DNA from 3 places in the Pseudarthrobacter cellobiosi genome. Region 1 is predicted to be linked to each of the others. Evidence: riboswitches for the same ligand, from Rfam matches in the RefSeq annotation. Region 1 holds a riboswitch; each other region holds the start of a gene.
The links. Region 1 has a riboswitch for cyclic di-AMP ahead of NG701_RS10200 (NlpC/P60 family protein). Riboswitches for the same ligand answer to the same signal wherever they lie in the genome.
Positions count from the first base shown of each region.

Region 2: another riboswitch for cyclic di-AMP. It lies ahead of NG701_RS00765 (C40 family peptidase); the one in region 1 lies ahead of NG701_RS10200 (NlpC/P60 family protein).
Region 3: another riboswitch for cyclic di-AMP. It lies ahead of NG701_RS01985 (M23 family metallopeptidase); the one in region 1 lies ahead of NG701_RS10200 (NlpC/P60 family protein).

Region 1 covers NZ_JAMXBK010000023.1:227,570-238,005, reverse strand. Annotated here, with positions in the region: gene NG701_RS10225 (ExeM/NucH family extracellular endonuclease) at 1-142, shown strand, start outside; gene NG701_RS10220 (LLM class flavin-dependent oxidoreductase) at 302-1,654, opposite strand; partial or broken gene NG701_RS10215 (TauD/TfdA dioxygenase family protein) at 1,651-2,508, opposite strand; gene NG701_RS10210 (IS256 family transposase) at 2,547-3,839, opposite strand; gene NG701_RS10205 (hypothetical protein) at 3,956-4,738, opposite strand; gene NG701_RS10200 (NlpC/P60 family protein) at 4,808-5,575, opposite strand; cyclic di-AMP (ydaO/yuaA leader) riboswitch at 5,579-5,774, opposite strand; gene NG701_RS21375 (heavy-metal-associated domain-containing protein) at 5,908-6,276, shown strand; gene NG701_RS10195 (FAD/NAD(P)-binding protein) at 6,763-8,757, opposite strand; gene NG701_RS10190 (prolyl oligopeptidase family serine peptidase) at 8,833-10,436, shown strand, end outside.
Region 2 covers NZ_JAMXBK010000013.1:11,452-21,887, forward strand. Annotated here, with positions in the region: gene ribA (GTP cyclohydrolase II RibA) at 1-258, shown strand, start outside; gene NG701_RS00755 (dienelactone hydrolase family protein) at 332-1,306, shown strand; gene NG701_RS00760 (protein adenylyltransferase SelO) at 1,432-2,895, shown strand; gene NG701_RS00765 (C40 family peptidase) at 2,965-3,816, opposite strand; cyclic di-AMP (ydaO/yuaA leader) riboswitch at 3,820-3,989, opposite strand; gene NG701_RS00770 (aggregation-promoting factor C-terminal-like domain-containing protein) at 4,204-5,496, shown strand; gene NG701_RS00775 (cupin domain-containing protein) at 5,521-5,901, opposite strand; gene NG701_RS00780 (TraR/DksA family transcriptional regulator) at 6,044-6,406, shown strand; gene NG701_RS00785 (DNA alkylation repair protein) at 6,414-6,974, shown strand; gene NG701_RS00790 (DUF1918 domain-containing protein) at 7,028-7,228, shown strand; gene NG701_RS00795 (NUDIX domain-containing protein) at 7,283-7,819, shown strand; gene NG701_RS00800 (thioesterase family protein) at 7,873-8,676, shown strand; gene NG701_RS21110 (ArsR/SmtB family transcription factor) at 8,718-9,392, opposite strand; gene NG701_RS00810 (OsmC family protein) at 9,542-10,108, shown strand; gene NG701_RS00815 (methyltransferase domain-containing protein) at 10,123-10,436, shown strand, end outside.
Region 3 covers NZ_JAMXBK010000015.1:98,047-108,482, reverse strand. Annotated here, with positions in the region: gene NG701_RS02025 (DNA repair helicase XPB) at 1-958, opposite strand, end outside; gene NG701_RS02020 (helicase-associated domain-containing protein) at 972-3,461, opposite strand; gene NG701_RS02015 (hypothetical protein) at 3,472-3,705, opposite strand; gene NG701_RS02010 (cold-shock protein) at 3,951-4,334, shown strand; gene NG701_RS02005 (DUF3027 domain-containing protein) at 4,344-4,889, shown strand; gene NG701_RS02000 (MFS transporter) at 4,935-6,269, shown strand; gene serC (phosphoserine transaminase) at 6,353-7,483, opposite strand; gene NG701_RS01990 (iron-dependent transcriptional repressor DtxR) at 7,759-8,454, shown strand; cyclic di-AMP (ydaO/yuaA leader) riboswitch at 8,608-8,826, shown strand; gene NG701_RS01985 (M23 family metallopeptidase) at 8,830-9,654, shown strand; cyclic di-AMP (ydaO/yuaA leader) riboswitch at 9,803-9,965, shown strand; gene NG701_RS01980 (C40 family peptidase) at 10,036-10,436, shown strand, end outside.

The DNA.
Region 1 (10,436 bases):
GGCTGCTGTCCAGGTCGCTGCCAGCGGACCGGTGCCGCCGGTCTGCACGGCACCGGTACCGCCCACCAAGTGGTACGACGTCCTGGGGTGGATCCGTTACGGCGTTGCCTGGATCCAGTACCAGCACTGCCTGCGCGGCTAAGCGCGGGTCAGTATTAACCAGAGGTGCCCCGCCCCGACTGAATCAGCTGGGGAGGGGCACCTTCGCTTTCCCCGAGTTTTGTCCAGATAATCCGGTTTCCCGGCGGCTCAGAGGCCATTATCTGGACAAAAACTCTCGGGGTGGGTCGGGGTGGGGGCGTCAGGCGGGCTGCGGCACCCGCTCAAAGGAGTTGGCCGGGACGGCCAGCCCAAAGTGCCCCCGCAGCGTGCGCCCGGTGTATTCGCGCCGGAACAGCCCGCGGTCCTGGAGGATGGGAACCACATGGTCCACAAAGATGTCCAGGCCGGCGGGCAGCACGGGCGGCATGATGTTGAACCCGTCGGCGGCGCCGGACTGGAACCAGTGCTGGATGGCATCGGCCACCTGCTCCGGCGTTCCCGCGAAGGTACGGTGCCCGCGGCCCCCGCCGAGCCGGCCGATGAGCTGCCGGACAGTCAGGTGTTCGCTGCGGGCGAGGTTCACCACCAGCGTGTAGCGGCTCTTGGCGCCCTCGATCTCGTCCTCCGACGGGAGGTCGGCCGGCAGCTGGCCATCCAGTTTCAGGGATTCCGGCGAGACGCGGAGCAGATTGGCCAACTGCCGTACCGCGTGCTCCGGCAGTATCAGCTCGTCCAGCTCCCGTTCCAGCTTGAGGGCCTCAGCCTCAGTGGCGCCGATGACCGGAACAATCCCCGGCAGGATCTTGATGGACCGCGGGTCCCGGCCCGCCGCCGTCGTCCGTCTTTTCAGGTCGGCGTAGAAGTCCTGGGCAGCCGCCAGGGTCTGGTGCGCCGTGAAGACCGCCTCCGCGTACCGCGCCGCAAAGTCCTTGCCGTTCTCGGAAGAGCCGGCCTGGACAATCACCGGGTGCCCCTGGCCGGATCTGGGCACATCCAGGCCGCCCTCCACCTGGAAATGCGGGCCTTGGTGGTTCACCGGATGCACGCGCGAACTGTCCGCCCAGACGCCGGCGTCCTTGTCCGCCACCACGGCGCCATCCTCCCAGCTGTCCCAGAGCTTCTTGGCCACATCCAGGAATTCCGCAGCCCGCTCGTACCGCTGCGAGTGGGCGGGCTGGCCGGCGAGGGAGAAGTTCCTGGCGGCCGCGTCTCCCGCCGTGGTCACCACGTTCCAGCCCGTCCTGCCGCCGCTGATGTGGTCTACGGAGGCGAAGCGCCGCGCCAGGTTGTACGGCTCGTTGTAGGTCGTGGAGGCGGTGGCGATCAGGCCGATCCGCTCCGTGACGGCTGCGATGGCGGCGAGCAACACGGTGGGTTCGAGGCTGCCGTACGGCCGCTGGGCCACGTTTCCGTGCAGCACCGGGGAATCGGCGAAGAAGATCGAGTCCAGCTTGCCGCGCTCTGCCGTCTGGGCCAGCCGCTGGAAGTGGGCAACGTCCGTGCCGGCGAAGCTGTTGCTCTCCGGCAGCCGCCACGACGCCTCGTGGTGGCCGGTGCTCATCAGGAAGGCGTTCAGGTGCAGCTGCCTGGAGCCTCCCGCCGTGGCACTCACGCTCGAACCTCGGCTGCTTCGCGGGCAACTGCCTCAGGAACGACGACGGTCTCGGAGTATGTGGACGAGTCGCCCTTGATGGACGTGCTGCTGCGCCCATCCACGCCCCGGGGAAGGTCACCGGCGATGGTCACGCGATTGAGCTGGCGGGGCTGGCCGTCGTAGTTGTCCGGGGCGTAGTGCTGCGTGATGCGGTTGTCGAACAGGACCAGCTGGTTCGGCTCCCAGTTCACGCGCACCACGTTCTCCGGGCGGGTGACGTAGGCCTGCAGGAGGCGCAGGATGTCCTTGGACTCGGTGTTGGAGAGGCCAACAATCCGCAGCCGCTGCGCGAAGCCCCCAATGAACAATCCGCGCTCGCCGGTCAGCGGGTGGACCCGCACTACAGGGTGGGCGGATTCGAAGTGGATCCTGGTGAACTCCTTGCGCCGTTCGTCGGCGTTGGCGTGTTCCAGGTTCTTGGGCACGGAGTAGTCGTAGTCGTTGGTGTGGATGGCCCAGAGGGTGTCGGTGAAGTTCCGCAGCTCCTCCGGCAGGTCCTGGTAGGCCCCGGCCGATGACGCGATCAGGGTCTCCCCGCCGTAGCCCGGCAGGGTGATGCTGCGCAGGGTGGAGGCCTGCGGCGGATTGACCACAAAGGTCACGTCGGTGTGCCAGTTGTTGGCACTGCCGTTTTCGCTGTCCACCGGCAGGACCGCGGGTTTTCCGTCCACGGAGGCCACCGTGGGGTGGGCCTTGGTGAGCGGACCGAAGCGGCTGGCGAAACGCACCTGGTCTTCGTCAGTGCGGATGTTCGCTTCCCGGAAGACCAGGGCCTTGTGCATGTTCAGGGCGTCCCGGAGCTGCGCCACGGTGGGGACTATCTCATTAACGGTGTATCCGGCGGTTTCTTTTAGTAGCTTTCAGCTGCCGGGAATCGGTCGCTGAAAGTGATGGCGAAGGCGTTCAAAGCGGGCTTCCAACGCACGGCCCATCGGGTCTTGCCGGCACCGGTCGGATCGAGGGATCTGGTGACCAGATACAGGCACTTTAGCGCAGCCTGCTCGATGGGGAAATGACCGCGTGCTTTGACGGCGCGCCGGTACCTGGCGTTGAGCGATTCGATGGCGTTGGTCGAGCAGATCACGCGCCGGATTTCCACGTCGTAGTCCAGGAAGGGGGTGAACTCTTCCCACGCGTTCTCCCAGAGCCGCACGATCGCCCCGTATTTCTTGCCCCAGCGCTCCGTGAGCTCCTCAAACGCCGCCCGCGCGGCCGCGGCATTCGGCGCCGTGTAAATGGGCTTCACGTCCCGTTTGGGGGCGTCCCAGTCCTTCTTCGAAGCCAGCCGGAAGGTGTTCCGGATCAGGTGGATAATGCAGGTCTGCACGGTCGTCAGCGGCCACACATTCGTCACGGCTTCGGGCAGGCCTTTGAGGCCGTCGCAGACCAGGAAGAAGGTGTCCTTCACGCCGCGGTTCCTGATGTCGGTGAGTACGCTCATCCAGAATTTCGCGCCCTCGCCGCCGGTGCCGGCCCAGAGTCCGAGGATGTCTTTCTCCCCATCGAGGGTGACGCCGATGGCGGCGTAGATGGGGCGGTTGGCGACCTGCCCGTCGCGGATCTTGACCACGATGGCGTCGATGAAGATCGCCGCGTAGACCTCGTCCAGCGGCCGGTTCTGCCAGGTGGCCATCTCCTCGAGCACCCTGTCGGTGATCCGGGAGACCGTCTCCTTGGACACGGACGCGCCGTAGATCTCGGCGAAATGGGCGCTGATTTCTCCCGTGGTCAGGCCCTTGGCGTAGAGCGAGAGGACAATCTCATCGACCCCGGTCAGGCGGCGCTGGCGCTTCTTGACGATGACCGGCTCGAACGTCCCGGCCCGGTCCCGCGGCACGTCCACCTGTACGGGTCCGGTGGTCTCCGTCAGCACCGTTTTCGGGCGAACCCCGTTGCGGGAGTTGGCAGTCTGTTTGCCGGCCATATCGTGCTTTTCATATCCGAGGTGCTCGGTCATTTCCTCATCGAGCGCGGTCTCGATCACGGTCTTCGTCAGCTGCTTGAGCAGACCATCGGGACCGGTCAGGGACAGGCCCTGCTCCTTCGCCATTCTGACAAGCTCGCGGGCAGCGTCAGCCTCGGATATTTCTGTCTTCTTCTCAACGGTTTTCGTACTCGGCACAGCCTCAAGTGTTGCGGCCATATCGGCCTCCTCCCCGCCAGGCTTACCGCCCGGCGTGTCGAGCCGGATACACCATTATTTCCACAGTCCCGGAATAGGAGCGCACGAATGTGCGGTTGAGCATGCCGGGCTTCGGGTTAGTGGCTGTGCGACGTGTGGGTGTCGGGTGCGGGCGCTGCGGGGGCGTCCGTTGGCTTGTCGCGGGTGCGATCTTCGCTGGTCGGAGCCTCCGCGGGTGCCTGCGACGGTGCCGGCGTGGAGTCGTGGCTGTGGCTCTCGGAGTCGAGAGTGCTTGCGAGGGCGGACATGCCGAACCACGTCAGCGCGGCGACCAACACGACACCTGCGGCAAACGGGCTGACCAGGTGGCGCAGGCCGCCCTTGGCGTCCTTGGCGATGAACGCGACGTACGACATCAGCAGGCCGATCGGAGTCATCCAGGCGCTGCGCTCGGGGAACTGTTCGAAGTGCTGGATGCCACCGCCGACCAGGCCGACGCCGAAGGAGAGCAGGAGCGAGAACGCGACGAGCGAGATGGCCCGGCTCAGCGGCGGGCGCTCATCGACGAGCACGAACTCGTTGACGATGGTGCCGAGGAGGAACACGAACGCACCGACGACGCAGATGATCGTGTACAGGCCCGGGTTGACCGGATAGTGCACGACGGCGCCGGCGATAAGGGCCGCGCCTATGAAGTAGAGCATCGCGCCGATGTAGCGCGAGTAGAGCGAGGGAGTCCGTTTCGCGAGCTCTGCCTCATAGGAGGCAACGTCTTCGCGGCTGAGGTCGTTCTGAACGGTCATGTCTGGTGAGTCTTTCGTTTTCGGGCAGCAGGCAGCCGTAGCTCCGATACCGGAGGTTGGTGCAGCGTGGCGCTGCGCGTGCTGCTCAGCAGGGCAGAATTGAGCGTCATGTCTCATTTCCTTGGAAGTGGGGCTTGGCCGGACACTCTAAACAGATGGGACACGCCACCGGCCTTTAGTGGTTTGTTAGCCTGCGCGGACGAAGGTGACGGCACCCTTGGACGTCATCCACGTAAGGGGGTGGACTGCGGTTTCGTTCTTGCCGTTCAGGCCTGAGCTGAGGACCTGGCCGTTGCCGACGTAAATTCCTACGTGGCCAGGCTGCATGACCATGTCACCGGGCTGGGGGTCGGTGACCACGGTGCCGTAGTTCATGAACTGCATTGGACCCAGGTCCCCGACGGGGATGCCAGCGGCATTGAGGGCGTTTTCGACCAGCCGCGTGCAGTCCTGGATCATGCCGATCTGAGCGTAGGCGGAGGACACCATGATGGAGTTAGTGTCACCAGCTGCGGGGGCGGGAGCCGGAGCGGGCGCAGGCGGGGTGACGGTGACTTTGGCCGAGGCGGGTGCAGGGGTCGTTACGGCGGCCGCGGGTACCGCGGCCGCCGCGGTTTCCACGACAGGCTTCGGGGCTTCCGCTACGGGAGCGGGCGTGGTTTCCACGACCGGGCGCTCGAAGGAAATCTGGATGGTGGCATCGGCGGTCAGTGGGGCCTGTACCTGGCTTGCGACCTCGAGGTTGGCGGCCGGTTCAGCTTCGCGCTGGGCGGGAGCGTCGGCTGCCTGGGCGGCAGCAATACCACTGGTCAGCACGAGACCGGAAGCCGCTGCGAAGACGGCGGCCTGGCGGCCTGCGCCGCCGGCATTCGCGGTAACGGACTTGGTCAGTGCGGCAAGAGTGCTGGTCTGGGGGACCGCGCGGCGGCGGCCGTGAGTTTTGCGCATGGGCATGTAAGGGCCTCTCCCACTGCCTGCGAGGTTAGCTGTCGGATTCGGGTGGGAGGCACCCGGCCGCGTCAGGCGCAAAAGTGCACCAGGCACGGCTTCACCCCAAGACCTGCCAGAAGCAGGCCAATAATGGGTTCCCCGTCTCTGCCGGACGAAAAGCGAACGGATCCCGGGCAGCGGCAGAGTTAGGCAATCTGTTCGGGAGTGCCGCCTCAAGGAGAAACCGGCACGACTTACCGTACTTCAGACCAGCAATGTTTGTCACATTCCGATAACGGCGTGTCCGCCGTGGCACGGGATGCGCACTTGCTCTTTATACCCGGCCGGGGTATAGGATGCGTTTTCTTGGGTTGTCAGTGACATGGAAGTCCGGGCTGGTGTTGCCGTACCCGCTTGCACGGCCGTTCACCCCCCAGTACACCCTCGATTCTTCCTCAAGAGATAGAGCCGGGCTTCCCCTTGTTTCTTCCGCTGCCGGGTGCGGCTGCTGCTCAACCGGAGCTTCTTCGGCACCGGCAGTGGTATCCAGTGGCAGCACAGTCGAGTTTGCTGTTGAAGGGCTGACGTGCGGGCATTGCGTCCAGACCGTTAAAAAGGCTGTAGCGGCCGTTGACGGTGTCGAGTCCGCCTTTGTGGATCTCGTGTCCGGCGGGTCGTTCCCGGGTGATTGTCTACGGTATGGCCGAGAGCTTTGCTGTGTGTGAGGCCGTGACCTCCGCCGGCTACACGCTTTCCAGCAATTGACATCAAGGCCCCTGGCAGAAGACCGGTTAGGCGAGCGGGGTGTCTTTTGACGGGGCGAACGCGTCCCCGGCGCTGGACCTGTTCTGTCTACGACGTTTTGGCTGCTGTCCTGTCGGATTGTACGTGTCCGCTCCGGCCCGCCTAGCCCCTCCTTCGTCGGGGCCTGCGCCGCACGAATTTCCCTGCGGCGCTCCTTCGTCGCTGATTTCACCTGGGAATTTCCCGCCCCTTGCCCTGCGGGTAGACAGGCCTCCGTCGGCCACAGCTCCGCAAGCTTCGCCAGCAGCCAAAAATACGGGGGGAGAGGGGACGCTGGCCGGTCACCACGAGCCGCCCCGCCCACCGGCAAAACAACTTGGTCGGCGCCCGCACCCGTTTCCAGCCGCTTGACAGACATAGAAGCGTCGGGGGAAGTGAGGACGAATATTTCGTTGCGGCGGGGATCCTCAGTGTCCCAGGATCGCGTGCGCGATTTCGTCGGCGTCGCGGAGTGTCCGCTGCCCGCTGGCGTACGTGGGGCCGCCCGGCTGGAGCGCTTCCGCGGCGATGGCAGTGCCCCACTGGGTGGCCGAGAGCTGCAGGCCCAGCACATAGAGACCCTCGGTGACCGAGCCGTTGGCCGCCACCGGCCGGTACGGGTGCGGCGCAACGTCCAGCCCGGTGGCCTGCACCGGCGCACCTTCCGCCGTCATCATCAGCCGGGGCCGTACCATCCCGTCGGCGAGGAGCTGTTCCAGCAGCGGTGAGTCGTTCGCGGACACGCGGTTGGCCGGCGCAAGGGCCTCCACCATGGTCTTCGCCGCCACCGGCGGGCCGTTCACCCAGGGTGAGGCGGCGGTAAAGCGGCCTGTCCGGCGGTCCACGCCGAACCGGGGGTCGGGACCCACAAAACTGACCACGCCGGCGCGCGCCAGGGCAGCCAGCTGTTCAGAGCGCAGCGCGGGCGGCCCGCTGGCCAGGCCCTCCACAAACGACTCAAACCAGCCACGCAGGCCGGCCACCCAGGACTCATCGGTGATGCCGCCGTCGGCCACTGCCGTTTTCAGCACCGCGCGTCCATGATGCAGGGCGCCGATGGCCATCTTCACCGGATCCTCCTCGCCCAGGGCGGAGCGGCGGGCGTCATCAAGCAGGTACTCGACGACGGCGGCATCCAGTTCGGCACGTGATCCGAAAGACCTGCCCGCAAGCGGGGACGCGAGGCCCCGCAGATCCAGCCGGTGCCGCGGGCCGACGTGCACGGCCAGGACGCTCTCCACCGCGGCCTCCCAGTTGGCGGCGCTGTGGGCATGCGGGCGCAGCGCCTCCTCCAGCGCGGCCAGGAACGCGGACGCGTCAGGGACGGCCGCCGGCTGCGAGCGCACCAAGGTGGCGTAATAGGCCCAGAGGGTGTCGCGGTGCAGCAGGGGCCAGAGATCGTGGTCGAAACCCGGGCGGATCCCGGTGGCCGCGAACCGCTCCAGCGCGGCCACGGTCAGGTACCGCAGGGTGACCGACGCCGGGTAGTAGCCGGCCAGCGCGGCCTTGGCCCGGTACGGGGTGCCGCGGCGGGACGCGGCAATGATGAGCGGCTCCTGGCCGGACGGCTGATACTCAAGCCGGGGTCCGGCGTCGATGAATTTTCCGCCGCGGCCTTCCGTGAGCTGGCCCATCGCGTCGAAGAAGTTCAGCCCCATGCCCCGGACCAGGACTGGTTCGCCGGCCGGAATCGCGGCCCAGTCGACGTCCGCCGGGACCGCTGGCGGGAAGTAGCTCAGGCCCAGCTGTGCGGCCGATGCCTGGAGTTCCCGCTGCTCAGGGTTAAGCCGGGACGAAAGGTGCCCTAGTGCCAGGACCACGGAATCGACCTTGAGCGAACCGCCGCCGGCGAGTCCGACGTCGAACGTTCCGGTGCTTGGGGTTGTCTCGCCTGGGGTGCTGTCCCCTTGCGTCCTGGGTGTTCCGTCGCCCGACGGCCGCACCGAGACGGCGGTCGTTTCGTGGAAACTGACGGTGACGCCGTCGGGCAGCTTTTCCGTCAACTCATCCAGCGTGCAGCGCAGGTAGCGGCCGTACAGCGCCCGGCTGGGGAAGTCCCGCGATCCCAAGGCAGCCAGTTCGGACCGCTCGTCCAGCGTCAGGACCTGCATCGGCTCACGCTGCTGCCGGGCACGCCAGCGGTCGAACGTGGTGCCCGCGACGGGCGGCGCCAGCCGGGTGTCCTCAGGGATGACCGTGGGATAAAAGGACTGGGTGTTCATGAGGTACAGCCGGGACTGTCCGGGCTGCCACACGTGCCCCGGACCCGCCGGATAGGGGTCGATGACGTCGATATGGAGAGATGCTTGGCCGGAGTGGGCAGCAGCGTGGGCGGCGGCGTGTGCGAGCAGGCGCTCCAGCACACTGGTTCCCCGCGGTCCGGCGCCGATGATGGCTGTCCGGATGCTCTTCGATTTACCCACGGCATCCAGAGTATCGGCATGCGCCGCAGGCACTTGACTTGCTTGCGGCGCGAAAATGTTGTTTGGATGGGGCGCATGACCACCACTGCAGCTGATCAAACGCCCGGTTCATCGCCCGCCCCCGAACCCACTGATGAGAACGTCTGGCTGGAGGAGATCTACGGCGAGGCACCGCTTGCCTGGGTCCGGGAGCAGAACGCCCGCACCGAGGACCTTTTGGAGGACGCCGATTACGTAGGCCTGGAAGGAAGCATCCTGGAGGTGCTGGACTCCACGGACCGGATCGCCATGGTGGGCAAGCGCGGCGAGTGGTACTACAACTTCTGGAAGGACCAGGCGAACCCGAAGGGGCTGTGGCGCCGCACCACCTGGGAAAGCTACCTGACGGATTCCCCCGCCTGGGACGTGCTGCTGGATGTGGATGCCCTCGCCGCCGCCGAAGGTGAGGAGTGGGTCTTCCACGGTGCCACGTTCCTGCGCCCCGCCGCTGGCGACCCGTACCGCCTCGCGCTGCTGGCGCTCTCCCCCGACGGCGGCGACGCCAGCCGCTACCGCGAGTTCGACGTCGGGACCCGCACTTTTGTTGACCCGGCCGACGGCGGCTTCGACCTGCCGACGGCGAAGGGGAACGTCTCGTGGCTGGATGCGGACACGCTGCTGGTCGCCTCCACGGCCGGGGACCTGCCGCGGACCGCATCCTCGTATGCCCGGACGGCTATCACCCTGCGACGCGGCGAGGCCCTCTCCGCGGCTGCCCGGCTTTTTGAGGTGCCGGAGGACCACATGATGGCCGTGGTGGCGCACGATTCCACTCCCGGTTTTGAGCGCACGTTCGCTGTGGACTACATCGACTTCTACAACCGCAGCACGTTCATCCGCTGGGACGACGCGTGGCTCGAGATCGATGCGCCGACAGATGTTAACCTCAGTGCGCACCGCGAGTGGCTCCTATTCCGGCCGCAGCAGGACTGGTCAGTTGAGGGCACTACATACCCCGCCGGGTCCTTGTTGGCCGCGAAGTTCGAGGACTACCTTGCGGGGGCGCGAGATCTCTTTGTGCTGTTTACGCCGGATGCGCACACTTCGCTGCAGTCTTGGAGCTGGACGCGGAATTTCCTGCTGCTGAACCTGCTGCGGGACGTCTCGTCAGAGATCCGGGTGCTGGATCCCTCTGTTCCCGGCGTTGCGGCCGACGGGGGCGCGTCCGACGGGGCTGCGGCCGACGGGGGTGCCTGGGCTTCGTCGCTGCTGGATGCCTGCCCGCCGCTGCACGACGTCAACGCCTACGCGGTGGACGACGAAGATGAAGGACCGGCCGACGGCGGTGCGGGCGACGACTTCTGGCTGGTCGCCACCGGATTCACCACCCCCAGCACACTGATGCGCGGAAGCCTCACGCGGGATCCTGCCGGGACCGCTGACTCCGGCGGGGGCGTTGCCGGGACGGCTGGCGTGGTGAGCAGCCATGCGGCAGTCAAGGCGTCGCCGTCGTTCTTTGATGACGACAAGTACGAGGTGCAGCAGCACTTCGCCGTGTCCGCGGACGGCACCCGGGTCCCGTACTTCCAGGTGGCCTCGCGGGACCTGGTCCTGGACGGGCAGAACCCCACGCAGCTCTCCGGCTACGGCGGCTTTGAGGTTTCCCGGACGCCTGCGTACAGCGGAACTGTCGGCAGGGC
Region 2 (10,436 bases), on a different contig from region 1:
GCGGCTTTCACCGATGAGGAGCGGGCGCGGTACCGGCTTTCGCTGGGTCTCAGCGGCGCGGCGTCGGCCGAGGCTGTCCGCCTCATCCTGACGGGATCCGGCGGGAGTGTGCACCGGCTGACGCACCCGCTCCAGCGGATCCAGCGCGATGTCAATGTACTGCTCAACCACGCCTCGCTGACCATGGATCCCATTCTGGAACAGGCAGGCCGCGGACTTCTCGACCTCGGGTTGTCCATCCCGGCCGAGCAGTTCTGACCGGGCGCATGGGACCCCTTGCAGGTCTGCCCGCTTCGGAGAAGGATATGAGCCTCACTCGAGGAGGCCAGCCATGGTCCAGCTTGGAAAGTTTGAGCGGTACCTGATCGAGGAATTCTTCGACGACTACCGCGCCGGCGCAATGACCCACCGCACCTTTACCCGCAGGGTCGCATTCATCACTGGAAGCATGGCGGCGGCATCGGGCGCGATGCTGCTCGTTGGATGCACACCCGAGGAAGTCCCACGCAGCACCGACCCCATGCCCACACCCACCCCGTCATCGACGGCGGGCACCGGCACCGCTTCTGCCGGTGCTGTTCCGGGGGCCAAAAGTCCGCTCTCGGTCCCGGAGGGCGCCGGGGGGCTTACGACGGCGACCGTCCGGTTCGCTGCCGACGGAACCGATATCAGCGGTTACCTCGCCCGGCCCGACTCCGGGGCAGCCGGCCCGGCGGTGCTGGTCTGCCACGAGAACCGCGGGCTGACCCCTCACATCCAGGATGTTGCCCGGCGCTTTGCCAAGGCCGGGTATGCGGCGTTGGCCCTTGACCTGCTGAGTAGGGAGGGAGGCACCGCCAGCCTTGACTCGGACGCCGTGTCGGGTGCACTGACCAGCGCCGGGGCCCCACGCCATGTTGCAGACTTCGCCGCCGCCTTCGACTACCTTCAGGGCCAGGACTTCGTGGACTCCGGACGCATCGCGATGAATGGGTACTGTTTCGGCGGCGGCATTACCTGGCAGGCGGCAACTGAGCTGGCCGGGCTCAAGGCCACCGCCGCGTTCTATGGGCCGGCGCCGGACCTGAACAAGGTGCCGGCCATCAAGGCGGCGGCGTTCGGCGTGTATGCAGAACGTGACCAGCGGATCACCGGTGCCATGCCGGCCCTCCGGGATGCCCTGGACGCCACCACCGTGACGCATCAGCTCACCGTTTACCCCGGCGTGGACCATGCCTTCCACAACGACACCGGCGAGCGCTACAACGAAACCCAGGCCGCGGCTGCCTGGAACGACACCCTCGCCTGGTTCGGACAGCACGTCTGAGGGGTGACGCCAGTACGTCGGATCTGAGTAGCGCTATCTGACGTTTTGAGCCTCCAGAACGACAGATAGCGCTACTCAGTTGGGAGGGCGGGGCACTCACCCGCGGCCGCGGGTAGTCTTGAAGGATGAGCACCGCAATCCCACTAACGCTCACCTTCGGCGGGCGTTTCGCCCGCGAACTCGAGGAGTTGGCGGTTCCCTGGCAGGCAGAGGAAGCGCCAGACCCGCAGCTGCTGGTCCTGAACGAGCCGTTGGCCAGCGAACTGGGCCTGGACCCGTCCTCGCTGCGGACGCCCGACGGGACGCGGTTGCTGATCGGCAACCAGATTCCTGAAGGTGCCACACCGGTGGCCCAGGCCTATGCGGGCCACCAGTTCGGCGGTTACTCACCCCTGCTCGGCGACGGTCGGGCCCTCCTGCTGGGTGAGGTCACGGACATCCACGGGCAGCTTCGGGACATCCACCTCAAGGGCTCCGGCCGGACACCGTTCGCCCGCGCGGGTGACGGGCTCGCCGTCGTCGGTCCCATGCTGCGCGAGTACGTCGTCAGCGAAGCCATGCATGCCATGGGCATCCCCACCACGAGGTCCCTCGCCGTGGTGGCCACGGGCCGGCCCGTCCGCCGCGAAACCATGCTGCCCGGAGCCGTGCTCACCCGGGTGGCCAGCAGCCATCTGCGCGTCGGCAGCTTCCAGTTCGCCCGTGTCAACGGCGAGACGGACCTTCTGCGCCGTCTGGCCGATCATGCCATCAGCCGCCATTACCCGGACGTGGCGCTCGCCGAAAAACCCTATCTCGCGTTCTTCGATGCGGTCATAGCCGCCCAGGCGTCCCTGGTGGTGCAATGGATGCTGGCGGGCTTCGTCCATGGCGTGATGAACACCGACAACATGACCATCTCCGGCGAGACCATCGACTATGGTCCGTGTGCGTTTATGGACGCCTTCAACCCCGGTTCGGTCTACAGCTCCATCGACGCTGACGGACGCTACGCCTACGCCAACCAGCCGGTCATTGCCGAATGGAACCTCACCCGGCTCGCCGAAGCACTCCTGCCCCTGCTCCATGAAGACCAAGACCAGGCCATTGCGCTCGCCGTTGAATCCCTCGGCGCCTTCCGCACGCTGTACAGCGCTGCTTGGTCAGCCGGCATGAAGTCCAAGCTTGGGCTGCGCGCGGACACGCACGACGACGTCGCGTCGCCGATCGTGGACGGCGTGCTGGGCCTGCTTCAGGAAGGCCAAGTGGACTACACGTCCTTCTTCCGGAGCCTCGGCTCGGCAGCCCGCGGCACGCCGGAGACTGCGCGGGCCAAGTTCGCGGACCCGGCAGCCTTCGACGCCTGGGCGGCACAGTGGCTGGCACTGGCGCCGGACGCGGACCTGATGGAGCGGGTCAACCCCGTCTACATCCCCAGGAACCACCTGGTTGAAGAGGCCCTTGACGCTGCTAGCGCAGGCGACCTGGACCCCTTCAACCGCCTGATGGACGTCCTGGCCGATCCGTACACGCAGCGCCCCGGGCTGGAACGCTACGCCGGCCCCGCCCCTGAAGACTTCGGGAGCTACCGGACCTTCTGCGGGACCTGAGCGAACACCAGGGATGGACGACGGCGGCGCGCGGCTGGGTGCCGCCCGCCGCCGTCGAGCATGGTCGGATCACGCTACGCGGACGAAGGACACTCCGGAGAGCCAGCTGATGGAGTGCACTTCGGTTTTGTAGCCGTCCACCCCGCCACTGACTACCTGGCCGTTGCCGGCGTAGACGCCCACATGGCCGGCCGTGATGACCAGATCCCCTGGTGCCGGTGTGCCCACCACTGAGCCGTACTGGTAGAACTGGCCGGGAGCCAGATCACCAACGCTCTTACCCACCGAGCGCAGCGCCTTCTCCACCATGGCGGTGCAGTCCTGCTGGACGCCAAGCTGGGAGTTGGCGGAAGCCAGGATGGCCGCGCCGAGCGAGCTGGCCGGAGCCTGGGCCGCCGGTGCGGACGTTGAGGCCAGCTGGATACCGGTGTTGGTGGGGGAGGCCGGGGCCGCCGCGACCTTCGCCGCGGGAGCCGGTGCGGTGTAGCCGGCACCGGGGATCCGGATCTGGTCGCCGGGGTAGATGACGCTGGTCAGTGAGAGTCCATTGGCGGCAAGGACGTCGTTGAGCGGGACGCCGTTGGTGGCGGAAATCTGGCCCAGCGTGTCGCCTGAAACGACCGTGTGGACGTTGGCCACGGCCGGTGCCGGAGCAGCAGCGGCCTGAACAGTGGCGGCCGGGGCCGCCACCGCTGCACTTGTTTGGGCCTGGGCGTTGGCAGTACCGGCATCACCAGGGCCGTGGACGCCGGCCTGCGCCGGGGCGCCGATGCTGAACAGCAGGCCTGATGCAGCAACAGCCACCAGCGCCGGCCGACCAAACGTCAGTGCGTGCGCTTTGGCCGTGGACGACAGGCCGACAGGGACGGTAGAGCGGGCAGGAACCACACGATGGCGTGCGGAAGCGGAATTCTTGGACACGGTTGATCGCCTCTCCCATGCCTGCGGGGTGAGCTGTCGGGTTCGGGTCGGAGTTACCCGGCCGGTGGCGCCGCCGCACGGGACGGGAGCGATACCGACTTAACCCCAAGGCTTCGAAAAGCCGTGGAAACGTGGTTCCCCCGTCCCTGCCAGCTGGAAAGCGACTGGATCCCGGTCAGCGGCAGGGCTCGGCATACTGGCGGGAATGGTCCGGCTTGAGCCGGGCTACCGCTTGACCATAACTTCTGCTCGGCAGCAATGTCACATTCCGGTAACGGAATGTAGGCGTGGAATCCACCCGCATTTCAGTGCGGTTTCCCGGCTCTCCGGTAACGATGTTGCAGGTCAACCCCCGTAATCCGTATATGCCCGGTAAGCTCACCAACTATGTCCCGGATTGTTCAAAAAATGCGGCTGCCCGCCCTCGCCGGCATGCTGGCGGTCGCCCTGGTGGGGTCGGTAGCGCAGCTTCCCTCACATGCCGCCGACGACGCGCCGCCCGGCGGCTATCCCTCGTGGCAGGACGTGCAGAACGCCAAGCAAAGCGAGGCCGGCAAAGCGGCAGAGGTCACCAGGATCAATGGGCTGCTGGGCGGGCTCCAGACCGAAGCGGAGGCGCTGGGCGATGCGGCCGTGACGTCCGCCGCGGAGTATGCCCTTGCCGAAGCGGCGCTTCAGGCCGCCACTTCCACTGTGGATGCACTGACCGCCCAGACCGCACGCGCCGCGGCCGAACTGGGACAGTACAAGAAGGAAATCGGGTCTCTTGCGGCGCAGTCGTATAAGACCGGTGGCACAAACATGGGTTTCTTCGTTGCCCTCGACGCCGTGCAGAACAACAGCATCCAAGGCCTGAATATCGTCCAGATCGTCAGCGATAAGACTGCCGCCCTGGTGAACAAATCCGCAGCCGCCGAACGCATTTCCCGCGCCCTGGCCGATCAGGAGCAGGCAGCCAGGGCCGAGCGCGAGCGCCTGTCCGGCGAAGCCAGAACCAAGCTCGATGCCGCCCAATCCGCCCAGCAGGCCATGTCCCGGCAGATCGCGGAGCAGCAGGAGCACGGCCAGGAACTGACCGCGCAGTTGGCCTCCCTCAAGGGCACCACCGCTGCCGTGGAGGGTGAGTTCCGGCAGGGCCAGGTGGCGTTGGCTGCGTACGAAACGGCGCAGGCCGCCAAGCGGGCGGCGGCGCAGGAACAGGCACGCCAACAGGCGGAGGCGGCAGCCAAGGCAGCTGCCCTGGCCGCTGCGCAGAAACCGGCTCCGGCCCCGCCTGCCGTACCGGGAGTACCCGCCCCCGCTCCTGTCCCGAGCCCGACGCCGGCCCCGCCGCCCGTCGTCGTCGTGCCTTCCGTGCCGGGCGGCGCTGTCAACGACCCCGCCGGCGCCAAGAGCTACGCGGCCGGGCAGCTGGCGGCCTACGGCTGGGGCCAGGACCAGTTTCCGTGCCTGGCGTCGCTGTGGACCAAGGAGTCCAACTGGCTGACCACCGCGACCAACCCCTATTCGGGCGCATACGGGATCGCCCAGTCGCTGCCGGCCAGCAAGTATGCCAGCGCGGGCAGCGACTGGCTCACGAGCTACCGGACCCAGGTCAATTGGGGACTGTCGTATATAGCGGACCGCTACGGGTCACCGTGCGGCGCGTGGAACCATTCAGTGGCCAACAACTGGTACTGACCTGCCGGGGGGACGGCAGCCGGGTCACGTTCCTGGGGCTTTGGCGAATTCCGCGGCGCTGAGGAATTCAATGCCGACGAAGGCTTCTTCACCGTCCACCCAGGCGTCATGCCCCGGTGGAATGGTGTAGGAATCTCCGGCACTGATGTTGATCCGGTTGCCATCGGTGGTCTCGACATTGAGGGCTCCGGAAACGCAGAATCCCACATGGTTGTTCTGGCAGGACTCGGTCTGGACCACCGGCTTGATGCAGTCCGACCAGCGCCAGCCGGGATTGAACGTGAACCGGCCAACGGTGTAGTCACCCAGGTTGACGACGTCCACTTCCGTCTTCTCCGGCCGGCGCTTCTCATCCGGTGTGTTGTGGGACTTGACTGCCAACTCGGTGACGATGTTTGTAGGCATGGCACGCAGACTTTCTCTGTGGAGTTTGTGTCCATCAGCTGTCTGTCCCTTGCTGCCAGACGGCATCTGAGGCGCTTACGATTGCCAGCATCCTCCGACTGGCCGCGCTTGTCGAGACCCCCAAAACCACTAGGCTTTTCCCATGCCAGATTTTGAACGGTTCCGGGTCCTGCTGGAGGAAGAGCGCGCCCGGAAACTCGCGCTTCTTCCCGCCCTCCGCGCGGACATCTCTTCGGCCAATGCTGCGCGCCAGGATTCCAACGTGGATGACGAGCACGACCCCGAGGGATCCACCATTGCATTCGAGCTGTCGCAGGCATCGGCGCTCCTGCAGCAGAGCAGTTCGGGCCTCGAACAGGTGGACGCGGCCCTGGCGCGGATTGCGGCGGGCACTTACGGTACGTGCGACGTGTGCGGGGATCCCATCGCGGAGGGACGCCTCGAAGCACGCCCGTCAACGCCGTTCTGCATACTTCACGCCGCTGCCGGCCGGCTGGGACGGTAACTGCGCCGTGAACGAACGTGTGCAGGAGGCTGCCGGCTTCATCGACGCCACCCTGCAGAATGAGGGCGCCTGGTACCGGGCGGAAGACGTGGAGTCCCGGGTGGGCGGGGTACTTGGGTCCTACGGATCGTCGGTGGGAGCCGTACGCGGCACCGTCCGCGACGCTGGCACGAAGTTCAAGGACCTTGGCCACGATGAGGTGACCGCTTTGGCATCACTCCTCTGGGGCCGGCCCGGTCCCGGCAGGCGGCCGGTCTATGAGAGGCGGCTCGCCGCCGTTGTGTTGCTGCAGTCCCGGGTGGCCCTCCTCCGTCACTCTGACCTGACCCGGCTGGAGGGCTTCATCAGAACCGCGCAGACCGGAGAGCTGGTGGACCCCCTGATTGCCGACGTTGTGTTTCCGCTGCTTCAGGGGTTGGGTGGCAGCGACCGCCAGCGGGCCGACGTCGTCATCACGCGCTGGCACCAGGACCCCGACGACGCACTCCGCCGCGCTGCCCGTCTCATCGCGTCCCAGGGAACTGACCTGCCGTCCATTTCCGGGAGCCGCGACCGGTCACGTGGCTGACCCCTGTTCCCTGGTCCCCGTCAGTCGTACTCTGGGCCTTGGAGGTGATTGCCATGGAGGCAGCGCAGGGTGACAGGATCATCGTCCGGGGGAGGACCGTCGGGTCCTCAGACCGGCACGGGGTAATCGTTGAAGTCCGCGGTCAGGAAGGTCATCCGCCCTACCTGGTCCGCTTCGACGACGGACACGAAACCGTTATGTACCCCGGCGGTGATTTCGCCGTCGAACGCGGTCACGGGGCCCAAACAGGCTGACGCGCGGCCGACGCCTGAGCGTCAGGGCCGCCGGGCACCTGTCAGACTGGAGGAATGGATCACTCCTTGGCTGCCACGTCCCCTGATGCGAATCTCATGTTTCCGCCGCTCCGGACCGGTCCGCGGGATCCCGGTGACGCGTGGGTTGAGGGCGACCACGGCAAGTTCTGGGGCAGATTCGGTGCCGCCGGCGTCCTGGCCTATGACCCCGGCAAGGGCGTTCTCCTGCAGCACCGCGCGTTGTGGAGCCACAACGGGGGAACGTGGGGACTCCCCGGCGGAGCATTGCACCAGGGCGAGGACGCTGTCACCGGCGCACTCCGCGAGGCGCACGAGGAAGCCGCAGTGCCGGCCGCGGATGTCAGCGTCCTCTTCACGTCCGTACTGGACGTTGGCTACTGGTCCTACACCACCGTTGTTGTGCTGGTGACCGCGCCGTTTGACCCCGTGATCAGCGATCCGGAAAGTCTCGAACTCCAGTGGGTCCCGCTGGCTGAGGTGGACCTGAAGGAGCTCCATCCAGGCTTCGCGAAATCCTGGCCGGACCTGTTGCCGCGCATGCTGGAGCTTGCCGCGGTGGCCGGTCAGTAGAGCACCGGTTAGAGTTAATGATCATTCACCCAGAATCGTCGGAAGGGCCAACGTTGACCAAGGATCTGCCAGACCTGGCCGAAGGCTTTTTCTACTACCAGGCGCTGGGTGAGGGGCGATTCTGCTCCACCATCCACGCACAGGGGGCCTGGAACGAGCACGAACAGCATATGGCGCCGGCCTCTGGCCTGATGGCGGACAGCCTGGAGCGCCACGAGCCCCGCGCCGACATGCGGATGGCCCGGCTGAGCTACGAGATACTGGGCCTGATCCCTGGTGGCGGGTTCCACATCGAAACCGCCACCCTCCGTCCGGGCCGGACCATCGAGCTCCTGCAGGCAGAACTGGTTGAGAACGGCCGCGTGGCCATCCGCGCCACCGCGTGGCGGATGATCACCAGCGACACGGCCGCGGTTGCCGCGGTCGAGGACACCGCCATCCCGGCACCGGATGAATGCAAACCGCTCGACGGCCCTGCCATCTGGCCAGGCGGCTACATCCGGTCCCTGGAGATGCGCGTGGCCGAGGGCCACCGGCCCGGCGCGGGCATCGTCTGGCTCCGCACCCAGCACCCCCTGACGGATAAAGCCGACAGCGGCGACCTGGCCCGCCTGATGGGCCTCGTTGACACGGCCAACGGAATCGCGGCCAGGGTCCCGCCGGGCAAAGACAGCTATGCCTTCCCCAACCTGGACCTGCAGATCCACATGTACCGCAGGCCCGAGGGCGAATGGCTGGGCCTGGACAATGCCGTCTCCTTCGGAACTGACGGGATTGGGCTCACGTCCACTGTCCTGCACGATCTCCAGGGCCCGTTCGGCCGCGCTGAACAGATCCTGACGCTGCGCCGGAGTTAACCTCACAACAGGGACCCTCGGGGCGCCCGCATAGCCGGATGCTATTCCGGCTGCGGGGCCACCTCCACTGGGAGCCCGGCGGCAGCCCACTCCGGGTAGCCGCCTTCCAGGCGTGTGGCCGGGATCCCTTCCAGGCGGAGCATTTGTACGGCTTCGTTTGCGAACACGCAGTAAGGGCCCCGGCAATAGGCAACAACCTGGCGGTCATCGGGGAGATTTCTCAGTCTCGCCGCCAACTCCTTGAGCGGAACGGACACAGCTCCTGCGATATGCCCGGACTGGAACTCCGGTTCAGGCCGCACATCGAGGACAACGACGTCGCCGGCGGACATCCGCTCGCGGAGTTCAGCCTGCGTCAGGGTGTCCAGGGCGGAGCGGTCGCCAAGACAGGCCGTGGCGAGTTTATCGAGTTCCGCCACATGCTCCGCAGCCACGTGGCGGATGGCTGCCCAAAGTTCGGCTACTGATGATCCGCTAAGCCGGTAGTAGATCCGGGTTCCCTGGCGCCGGCTGCGCACCAGTCCTGACCGCTGTAGGTGCTGGAGGTGCTGTGAGGTGTTGGCTACACTCTGCCCGATCTCTTGAGCGAGTTCGTCCACCGGACGTTCGCCCTGGGCAAGGACGTCCACCAGCTCGGCGCGCCGGCCGCTGCCAAGCACCTTGGCCACCGATGAAAACGCGTCAAAGAGTGCGTCCTTGGCTTTCCTGCTGCTCACCGGAGCCTCCGCTCATCGAACCTATTCAAGTAAGTACTTGACAATCTATCCCGTCCAGGTGTGCAATTCAAATATTCAAGTGATTGCTTGATTATACCTGAGGGGACCCGCTCCGGATCCGCGCAAAAATCGGAAAGAGGCGAATGGGGATGGGCGATGTAGCCACCATCCGAAATGGAATTGACGTAGACCAGCTGGTGGGGACGATAGGGGCGATTCAATCGGATCCCGCTCTGGCGAGTTTCACCTTTAAGGCAACCACAACATGGCTTGATGGGACGCACAACACCGGCAACATTCTCGGGTTTACGCATGCAGGCGAGCCCGACACCGGCCGGACCGGCAGCTTCGTCCTCGAGGGCGATGAGCCGCCCGTGTTGCTCGGCAACAATGCCGGGCCCAACGCCGTCGAGCTCCTGCTGCAGGCGCTGGGCTTCTGCTACTCCGTGGGCTACGCGGCAAACGCGGCTGCCCAGGGCATTGAAATCCGCTCGCTGGAGTTCCAGGTGGAGGGCGACCTGGACGCCCGTCCTTTCCTGGGCCTGGACGGTCCGCGGCCGGGATTCACCGCGTTACGCGCAACGGCCCGGGTCTCCAGCCCGAATGCGACACTGGAGCAGCTGCAGGCGCTGTGCCGTTACGTTCAGGACACTTCGCCTGTCCGCGACTGCCTGACCAATCCGGTCCCCGTGCACACCACGCTCGAAATCGCCTGACGGAGGGCCGGGCCATGGATGCGGGAACGGTTGAAGTAGACCGCCGCGAACTCGAGGAAAAGGTCAAGCAGGTCTACCGCGCGGTGGCCCTGAACCCCACCGGCAGCTACCACTTCAAAATGGGACGCGGGCTTGCCGAGCAGCTGGGCTACCCGCCCCAGCTCCTGGACACCATTCCTGCTGGCGCCCTCGAATCGTTTGCCGGCGTTGGATACTTCTTCGACCTGGCGGATCTTATTCCCGGTGAGAAGGTCCTTGACCTCGGTTCCGGTTCCGGGACCGACGTCTTTTACGCCGCCGCCATGGTTGGCACCACGGGGCGCGTCGT
Region 3 (10,436 bases), on a different contig from region 1:
GCCGGCGGCGGGCCTGCAGGTCCGCGGTCATCCGGAAGATCGGCGCCGGCAGGAGATGCACTTCGTCATAGATGATCAGGCCCCAGTCGTGGCCGTCCACCAGCTCCAGGTGCGGGTACAGGCCGCCGCGTTTGGTGGTGAGGACCTGGTACGTGGCGATGGTGACCGGCCGGATCTCCTTGACCGCGCCCGAGTACTCGCCGATTTCGTCCTCCGTCAGGGACGTCCGCTTGAGCAGCTCGTCCTTCCACTGCCGGGCTGCCACTGTGTTGGTCACCAGGATGAGGGTTGTGGTGGAGCTCGTGGCCATGGCCGCGGCACCTACCAGCGTCTTCCCGGCCCCGCAGGGCAGCACCACCACGCCGCTGCCGCCGGCCCAGAAATTCTCGGTGGCGAGCTGCTGGTAAGGGCGGAGCTTCCAGCCGTTCTCGTTCAGGGCGATCAGGTGGGGTGTACCGTCCACGTAGCCGGCCAGATCCTCCGCCGGCCACCCGATTTTCAGGAGCAGCTGCTTGAGCTGGCCCCGCTGTGAGGAGTGGACCACAATGGTTTCGCCGTCGATCCGCGGCCCCAACAAGGGCTGGATTTTTTTGGCCCGGATGACCTCCTCCAGTACGGGGTAGTCGTCCGTGCGCATCACCAGGCCGTGCTGGGGGTCCTTCTCCAGCCGCAGCCGCCCGTACCGGGACATGGTCTCTTCGACGTCGATCAGCAGCGAATGCGGCACCGGGAACCGCGAGTATTTGAGCAGGGTGTCGAGGACTTTTTCCGCGTCCAGGCCGGCGGCGCGTGCGTTCCACAGGCCCAGCGGCGTCAGGCGGTAGCTGTGCATGTGCTCCGGGGCGCGTTCCAGTTCGGCGAAGGGTGCGATGGCATGGCGCGCCTCGGTGGCCAGTTCGTGGTCCACTTCGAGCAGGATGGTCTTGTCACTTTGGACGATCAGCGGGCCGTCGTTCACGCGGGGGAGTCCTTCACTGGCGCAGTTCTTCTGCGGCCTCAATATCGATAATGCGGTGGATGGAGAGCACCCGCTCGGTTTCCTTGGCAGGATCGAAGACCCTGACGCGTCCGCCGTTTACGGAAAGGGGAACAACTGTCTCCAGGCAGGAATTCCCCTGGCTGTCCACCACGTTCATGCTCACGCGCTGCTTGAGCCGGATAGCCCGCTGCAGGGTCTCCAGCCCAAGCTGGGTCGCAGCTTCGCCGGAGCCAGGCACGGCGCCTGCATGGTTTCCGGCGGCTTCGGCCCGCCTGTTCCGCAGGACGGCCAGCTGCGCGGCGACGTCGTCCTCGGCGGGTGCGGTCCGCGGCGCCGTGTAGACGGGGCGGGCGCTTCCCGGAACACTGTTAGTACGGCGGAGCCGGACCACTCCGGGCTCGGCCTGGTCCACCGACGGCGAGAGGCCCAGTCCGCGCAGGACCTGGGCTGTTTCCCGCGGCGGAGCGGTGGAGATCAGTACAGTCGGCGCAATCCGGGCCAGCCCCAGGCCAGCCGCTTTGGACTCCGCCGCCAGCTCCAGCACCGTTGCCTCATCATCGCTTTGGATAAAGCTGGCGGCCGTTCCCACCCGGAGCCGGCCGTGCCGGGACGCGGTGTCCTCCACCAGGTATTCCAAGGGCTGGGGCACGGCCGTGGCCGAATGCTCACGCAGGAACTCCAGCAGGCTCGACGCGTCATGCCCGGCGTCCAGCGCCCGCCGGACCGAACTGGCGGAGAACCGGTAGATAGTGGCGGGCCCCTGCCCCTCGGCGTCGGCCATCACCAGGAGCTTTTCGGCCAGCTCGGGAGCCAGGTAGCCCGGGGCAACTGCGGTCAGGTCCGCCTGGAGCAGGACGTGGTTCAGTGCCGCAGGCAGATGCTCGCCCAGGATGCCCAATGCTTCGTCCGGGTTGTCTTCGGCAATGGCGCTACCCAGCTGGCTCAACGCACCGGACCCAGTCAGTCCCAGCAGCTCCGCCTCCGCCAGCACACCCCTGATCAGGGAACTGAACCGGCGGGCCATCCGCGGCTGCGTCCATTCAGCCCGCTGGAGCACAGCCGCGGCATCCAGGACCGGTGCCGTGCCGTCCGCAGCGGCAGCCTCCTGGGTGAGCTCCTCCAGAATTTCCAGGATCCGCTTCCTGACCACCGGGGCGTCCGGCCGCTGCGCCTCGGCTGAAAGGGCATTGACGGTGTTCCCGGCCAGGGCGCGGTGCGCGGCGGGGACACCGCCGGGGCCGTTAACGGGCTGGCCCACCAGTGAAGGCACACGCTCGCTCGCGAGCCAGGCGTTGACCAGCCACAGCCACTGCTCCTGGCGGGGGAGGGCCAGCCACTCGAGCTGCGGGGGCTGCACCCACGAGGACGAGTCCACATCAAGGCGCAACAGGCCGGAGAGGGCGCTGAGCTCCAGCAGCAGGCCCGCCCGGTGCTGGTCGATGCGCAGCGTCTCGGCCAGACGCTTCATTTCCCGGACACCTACGCCGCCGCTGCGCAGCGTGGCCAGCGGCTGCTCGCGGACGGCATGGAGGAGATCACCCACCAGCCGGAGGGTTTCAGCGATGGCGCCCAGCGCCGCGTTCCGGCGAAGCGCAGCGGTGGTGCTGCCCAGCTCCGGAACCGGCGGGGACAGGGAGAAGTCATTGATGATGGCGCCGCCACGCAGCGACAGCCCCACGCTGTGTGGCAGTTCCACGTGCGCGGCGTCCAAGGGGACCAGCAGGCCCCGGGCGAGGAGCCAGTCCACGGGCCCGACGTCGGCGCCCTGGTTCGAGACCGACGCTTTCCGTTGCGCCTGGGGGACGGCACCCATGGCCCAGTTGCGGAATTTGGCGAGCAGCGCCGTCGTGCGTTCCGGGGCGTCGGCCAAAGCCTCGCTGAGTGCCTCAGGCGAGGATGTCCAATGCTGCAGCGCGAGGGCTGCCTCCATGGGGGTGGTGGCGTTCTGGATAGAGACGCCGCTGCGGTGCAGCTCGGCGACGAGCTGGACTACCCGCTGGGCAAACGCGGGCTGAAGCCTGACCAGCTCGGTGTAGCTGCGCCCCAGCCCCGCAGGATAGATTCCCACCACGTCCTTGAGGCTTCCCACCGGCAGGTAGTACCGCTGTCGCTGGCCCGAAACCGCCATTCCATGCGGCGGCTCTGCCCGGTGCACCAAAGCCAGTTCCTGGAGCGAGGCCAGGATGCGTTCCAGCGCCGCCACCGTGGACCCTGCAATGAGTTTCCGGACGCCTGCCGCCGAGGCGCTGTGTTCGGTGTCCGTGTTCGTGCACAGGTGCAGGGTTTCCAGGACTTGCATCTGCGGCCTGTTAAGCCGTTCGAGAGCGCGCTGGACGCTGACCCGCGCGCTTGCCCGGGCGGCCAGGGCGGAAAAGTCAGGAACCGCGGGGGACATAAGGTCCGGCCGCGCTGCAAAGAGCGCCCGCAACGAGTCATCGCTGCGTGCTTCCAGTTCTTTGCTGAGAGCGCGGATAAGGGACATCAGTCCAACGTTACCGCCCGCTGGACTTTCCTGCCCGGCGCCGGCCCGCCACGCTGTCCAGGACCAGGAAGAGCATCAGCAGGAACGCCACAGGCAACCCGTACAGGGCAGTGGCAGTGACCCAGGCCGGAGCAGCGGAGCCTGCGAAGGCCAGCGCCATGACGGCTCCCACCGCCACGAGGGAAAGCATGGCAACAACCGCTGCGCAGATCATCAGTGGGCGCCGGTATCGCGAGGGTGTCATGCAGGTAACGCTAACAGCCGGGCGGCCGGCGGCGGCGCCACGGGCGGGCCTGAGCGGCGGGCGCACAGCCGCGGCAGGCGGCAGGACGAAGGGTGCGTGAAAGCAGGATTCCGGGCCCCGGCAGGATAACCTTGAGGAACAGACCAACACGGTCCGTCGCTGTCATACCCTGAACCCGCACATCAGTGCGGATGCGGTGACTGCCGGCCGTGTCAGAAGACGTCAGAACGAAGAAGGTTGATTACGTGCCTACCGGCAAGGTCAAGTGGTATGACAAGGAAAAAGGTTTCGGATTCCTCGCAGGCGAGGACGGCCAGGAAGTCTTCCTGCCCAAATCATCGCTGCCCGAAGGCATCACGGAGCTGAAGGCCGGCACCCGGGTTGAGTTCGGCGTTGCCGACGGCCGCAAGGGTGCACAGGCCCTGGGCCTGCGCGTCCTGGACAAGACGCCGTCCATCGCCAAGGCCAAGCGGCCCAGCGCCCGGGACCTCGCGCCGCTGGTCCAGGACCTGGTCAGCGTGCTGGACAACCTCTCCGGAACCCTGTCCGCGGGCAAGTACCCGGAAGGCAACAAGGGCAAGGCCATCGCGGCTGCCCTGCGTAAGGTTGCCGACGAGCTGGACGTTTAGGTCTTGGCCATGAACGCGGAAGCTGAACAGCCGGACACCACAACAGCGGGGAAAGCGGGCGCCAAGGCCGAGGCCAAGCGCCGCGCCGGCGTGCCCGTGTGGCGTACCGGAAAGCCGGATGCCTTCCTCGCTGCTGCCGTTGGCGAGGCGCGAACCGCCATCGAAGGCATCGCGGCGGCGTCGGACATTGGTGCGCACCTGGCTGCCAAAAGTGAGGGCGACCGCCTGGTCACCCACCTCTTCGAATCAAGAATGGCCGGCTACCACGGCTGGCAGTGGTACGCGGTCCTGACCAGGAACTCCCGCTCCAAGGTGGTCACGGTCAGCGAGCTTGGCCTCCTGCCGTCGGAGGACTCCATCCTCTCCCCGGAGTGGGTGCCCTGGGCCGAGCGCGTCCGCCCCGAGGACGCACAGGCGGCAGAGGAAGAGGAGTCACCCGCTGCGGAGGCTTTCGCTTCGGGGCCGGACACTTCGCAGGCCGAGGCTGACACTCCCGGGTCCGAAGACCGGGACGAAGAATCCGAAGAGGACGACCCCGCCGGCGAGGCTGACTAGGCAGTTGCGAATACGCAGGGTTGAGAACCAAGAAGGCCGGCACTGATGTCCACCTTCAAATCCCTGCACATCCCCAACTACCGGATCTGGTTCCTCGGCGCGCTGGTTTCCAACATCGGAACCTGGATGCAGCGGACTGCCCAGGACTGGCTGGTCTTTGACCACCTCACTGATCACGACGCCGGAGCCATGGGCATCACCATGGCACTGCAGCTGGGGCCGCAGCTGTTCCTGGCGCCCGTCGCCGGCCTCGTGGCGGACCGCTTCAGCCGCCGGCAGCTGCTGGTCATCACGCAGTCGCTGATGGCACTACTGAGCACCGGCCTGGGCATCCTGGTGGTGCTCGGCGCCGGCCAGCTGTGGCACGTCTACGGCTTCGCCCTGCTGCTGGGCATGGTCTCCGCCCTCGATGCCCCGGTGCGGCAGACCTTCGTTTCTGAACTCGTGCGGGACGACTACCTGCCCAATGCCGTGGCCCTGAACAGCGCCTCCTTCAACGTCGCCCGGATGATCGGGCCTGCCGTGGCTGGCGTACTCACCGTGGCGGTAGGTCCCGGCTGGGTGTTCCTGATCAACACCTGCACCTTCCTGGCCATGCTCCTGAGCCTGTGGAAGATCCCCGCCGCGTCACTGCGCCAGCTTCCCCGGGCGGCTCCGGGCAAGGGCCGGATCCGGGAGGGGCTGCGCTATGTGCGGTTCCGGCCGGACATTGTGGTGGTCCTGGTGGCCGTGTTCATCGTGGGAACACTCGGCCTTAACTTCGTACTGTTCATCGCCGCGATGGTGGGCACGGAATTCGGGTTGGATGCCAGCGCCTTCGGGCTCATGAATTCCATCATGGCCATCGGTTCCGTGGCAGGCGCGCTGCTCTCCGCCGGCCGCGGCAAGCCCCGCTTGCGGATGATCTTCGGCGCTGCGGCTGCCTTTGGGGTGACGTCGGGACTGGCCGCGCTTGCCCCGGACTACTTCTGGTTCGGCGTCGCGCTGGTGCCGGTGGGCCTGTTCGCGATCACCATGATGACCAGCGCCAACGGCTACGTCCAGACCACCACCGATCCCGTCATGCGGGGCAGGGTCATGGCCCTGTACATGGCCATCTTTATGGGCGGCACCCCCATCGGCGCCCCACTCGTGGGATGGGTGGCCAACGTCGCCGGCCCCCGGTGGTCGCTTGCCGTGGCGGCCGCCTCCGGGATCATCGCCGCCGTGATCGGAATGATCTGGATCATCCGCGCCCAGCAGCTCCGGCTCACCTTCAACCGGCGGGCCCGCGGCCTGCGGTACTTCGGCGTCGTCTCCCATCTGGGCGTCCAACAACCGGGGGACAACGCAAACGGCGCCGCCCGGGACGAAAACCCGGACGACGCCGTCGGACACTGACAACTGGCGTCACCACAAAACAGTGCGAACGGACACTTGGGGTCCCGGTATCTGGGCCCCAAGTGTCCGTTCGCGCGGGTGCGCTACTTGCGCAGCTCGCCCACCACGTAGTCGATGCTTGCCAGCAGCGCGGAGACGTCGGCCGGCTCGATGGCCACAAATGTGGCGATCCGGAGCTGGTTGCGGCCCAGCTTGCGGTACGGCTCGGTGTCCACGATGCCGTTGGCGCGCAGGACCTTGGCGATCGCGGCGGCGTCGATCGAGTCGTCGAAGTCGATGGTGGCGATGACGTTGGAACGGTCCTCCGCTTTGGCCACAAACGGGGTCGCGTACTCGGAGGCCTCGGCCCAGGAGTAGATCCGGCCGGCGGAGTCAGCCGTGCGGGCGGACGCGAAGTCCAGGCCGCCGTTGGCGTTCAGCCACTGCACCTGCGCGTCGAGGGTCACCAGCGTGGAGAGCGACGGCGTGTTGTAGGTCTGGTTCAGCCTGGAGTTGTCGATGGCGGTCTGGAGGTCCAGGAAGTCCGGGATCCAGCGGCCGCTGGCCTTGATTTGGGCGGCGCGTTCCAGCGCGGCGGGGGAGAAGAGGCCCAGCCACAGGCCGCCGTCGGACGCGAAGTTCTTCTGCGGGGCGAAGTAATAGACGTCGGCCTCGGAGACGTCCACGTCCAGGCCGCCGGCTGCGGAGGTGGCGTCCACCAGGACCAGGGAACCGGCGTCGGCGCCCGCCACGCGCTTGACCGGAGCCGCGACACCGGTGGAGGTTTCGTTCTGCGGCCAGGCGTAGACATCCACGCCTGCCTCGGCGGCCGATACCGGGCGGGCGCCGGGCTCGGACTTGATGATGGAGGAGGCGTCCAGGAACGGGGCCTTGTTGGTGGCTGAGGCGAACTTGGAGCCGAACTCGCCGAAGGACAGGTGCTGGGCCTTCTTTTCCACCAGGCCGAAGCTGGCGACGTCCCAGAAAGCGGTGGAGCCGCCGACGCCGAGGACCACTTCGTAGCCTTCGGGGGCGCGGAAGAACTGGCTGAGGCCTTCACGGACGGAGCCCACGAGGTTCTTGACCGGAGCCTGGCGGTGGGAGGTGCCCAGGATGGTCTTGGACGCCGCTGAGAGCGCTTCGAGCTGCTCCGGCCTGACCTTGGAGGGTCCTGCGCCGAACCGTCCATCTTTTGGCAGGAGGTCGGCAGGAATAGTGATGCTGGTTTCGCTCACGGGGGCTCCAATTTCGGCATGGACGTGCCTCACGTCCGGGCGGTGGGTTGGCCGGTAGTCGGCGGTGACTGCATAAGGACCTCCTATATTCTGCCTGAACCCCTTGATTGGGCGGGAACCGGCGCCGTCATAGTCCGGCCAATGAGACCGTTCGTCCCCGCCCGGGGATTATCCAGACAAATTCAAAATAGGCTAAGCTTTTTACCGGACCTCGCCGCTGCTGGACGCGATACGGTGGGACAACGCAAGGTACTGCGCTCGAGGAGCTGAGCTGGATGACGGATCTGATCGATACTACGGAGATGTATCTTCGGACCATTTTGGAGCTTGAAGAAGAGAACATCGTTGCTCTTCGTGCACGCATCGCCGAACGGCTGCGGCATTCCGGACCCACGGTGTCCCAAACCATCGGCCGGATGGAACGCGACGGACTGGTCGTGGTCTCCGGAGACCGTCACCTGGAGCTCACGGAAGCCGGGCGGAAACGCGCTACGGAAGTGATGCGCAAGCACAGGCTCGCGGAACGGCTCCTGGCGGATGTGATTGGCCTGGACTGGGCCTATGTCCACGATGAAGCATGCCGCTGGGAGCACGTGATGAGCGAACGCGTAGAGCAGCGCATCTACGAATTGCTCAACCACCCGACCGAGTCTCCGTACGGCAACCCCATCCCAGGGCTGGCCGCCCTGGGCGGGCCGGCACCCGCGCTCCCTGACGCCGATGTGATTAATCTCCTTGATGCGATGCAAGGCTACGGGCCGGCGTCGAACGTGACAGTCAGCCGGCTGGCTGAGCCCATCCAGGTGGAACCTGAGCTGTTGGTCCAGCTGGATGAAGGCGGGATCAGGCCCGGTGCCTCGGTGTCCCTAGAGCGCGTGGGGGAGTACATTTCCGTGCGGGTTCCGGGAATCGAAGGGGCGCTCGAGCTGCCCCCGGAAGTGGCATCCCACGTCTTCGTTTCCGTCCGTTGACGGGAAGGCGGTCCGCCTGTGGGGCCGCCCCATAGCGCAGTGACCCCCGGTTCCGCAAAGATAACGGAATTGTTACTGTCCAGGTTAATCACTTATAGTTGGAACTCAGCGTCGATACAAAAGCGTTACCTGATCCGGAGCCGAGCTCTGCCAGCGGATCAGGTGCATCAGTCACCAACTGGCAGAGGCGGGGGAACCACAACCGGCAGTCGTAAGACTGCCTTGGGGTGAAGTCCGTCAGCAGCAAGCCTCTTCCAGCGAAGGATCCTCACGGGATATCTCTGCGCCAAGTGCTTGTCACGGCGGACCGGGTCTTTGAACTCTCTGACCCGAATCCGACAGCTAACTTCGCAGGCTATCCAGAGAGGAACATTCTTGACCACGCAATACTCCAGGGGCCGCCGCCGTGCGGTGGGTCCCGCCTCGGCGCCCAGAGTGGCCGAGGATTTCACCGCGGAGAGGCCCCGCGACCCACAGCGGGAAGCGCGCCGCCGCCGGGGTCCCTTCCGGCAGATGACGGATTTCGCCGCTGCCAGTGGCCTCGGCCAGAAGGCCGGCATCGCCTTGGCAGCAACAGGCCTGGCTCTCACCGTGACGGTTCCCGTAACCGGCCCCGTGATGGCCACTCCGGCACCCGGCCAGGCCGCGTCGGCCGTTTCCGCTGCTCCGCAGCCCGAAGTTACCGCCGAAGCCGCCGCCCAAATTGATTTCAGCCGCTCGTCCGTGGTGACCCAGGGTGATCCCGACGGCAAGCTGAAGCAGCTGCTGAGCGCACAGTCCGCGGGATCCATTACCCGCGCGGCCTCTGCCGGAAGCCTCGGCTCGCCGCTGGCCCAGCTGGCTACAGTCTCTCCGTTCGGATTCCGGGTCAGCCCCATTACCGGCGGCGCCGGAGACTTCCACCGTGGCCAGGACTTCGTGGCACAGTGCGGAACCTCCGTCCTGGCTGCTGCCAGCGGCACCGTGACGTTCGTCGGCTGGCACCAGTACGGCGGCGGCAACCGCGTGGTGGTGGATCACGGCAACGGCCTTGAAACCACGTACAACCACCTCTCCTCCGCCAGCGTCAAGGTAGGCCAGACGGTCAGCCGCGGCGACGTGGTTGCCCTCAGTGGCACCACGGGCGCGTCCACGGGCTGCCACCTCCACTTCGAGGTCCAGGTCAACGGCGAAGTCGTTGACCCCACCGGCTGGCTCTGACCCAAGTGATGGCGAACTCTCGAATCGCGGCGACGTGCCGTGACCTGAATGTGACATTGGCTCGGAACTCCTGTAACGTCTAAAGCGCGTCAACTTTTCCGAAGTTGACGTTCTTGAGTGGATTGCCTAGCTCTGCCACCGCTCAAGGTCCGTTCGCATGACATCGTCTGGCAGGGGCGGGGGAACCAATTTTGGTCTTCGATTCTGAAGGCCTTGGGGTTAAGTCGCAAAGCTTCCACTGTGAAGCAGCGCGGCCGGGTGACTCCCATCCGAATCCGACAGCTCACCTCGCAGGCATTGGGAGAGGCTACCTTCGTGTCTTCACGCCATACTTCTGCGCGTCACCGCGCACAACCGGTTCGCACCAACCCCTTGGGCTCCGTGTCCAAGGCCGTCAGTGCCAATGCCGGGACCGTAGGTCGCCAGGCTGCTGTTATCGCAGCTGCATCAGGTCTGATCCTGAGCATGGGGCTTCCGGCCAACGCCGCGGACACCACCGCCGGCGTTTCCGCCTCTACCGAGTCCGGTTCCGCGCAGACGGCACTTGCCGTAACTGCCGCGCCCACGGCTACCGTTTCCTTCGAACGCCCCGTCATCAAGACGACGCCGGCGCCGAAGGTTGAGACGGTCCGTGCGCAGTCCACGGCCTCCGAAACCGGGACTCAGGGTGGTGCCGCAACCGAGGCTGCGGCCTCCAAGCTCGCTGACACTGTCTCCTCCGCCGCCGCTTCGGGTCTGGCAGCACTTGCCTACACCGGTATCGGCAACCCCTACCTCTGGGG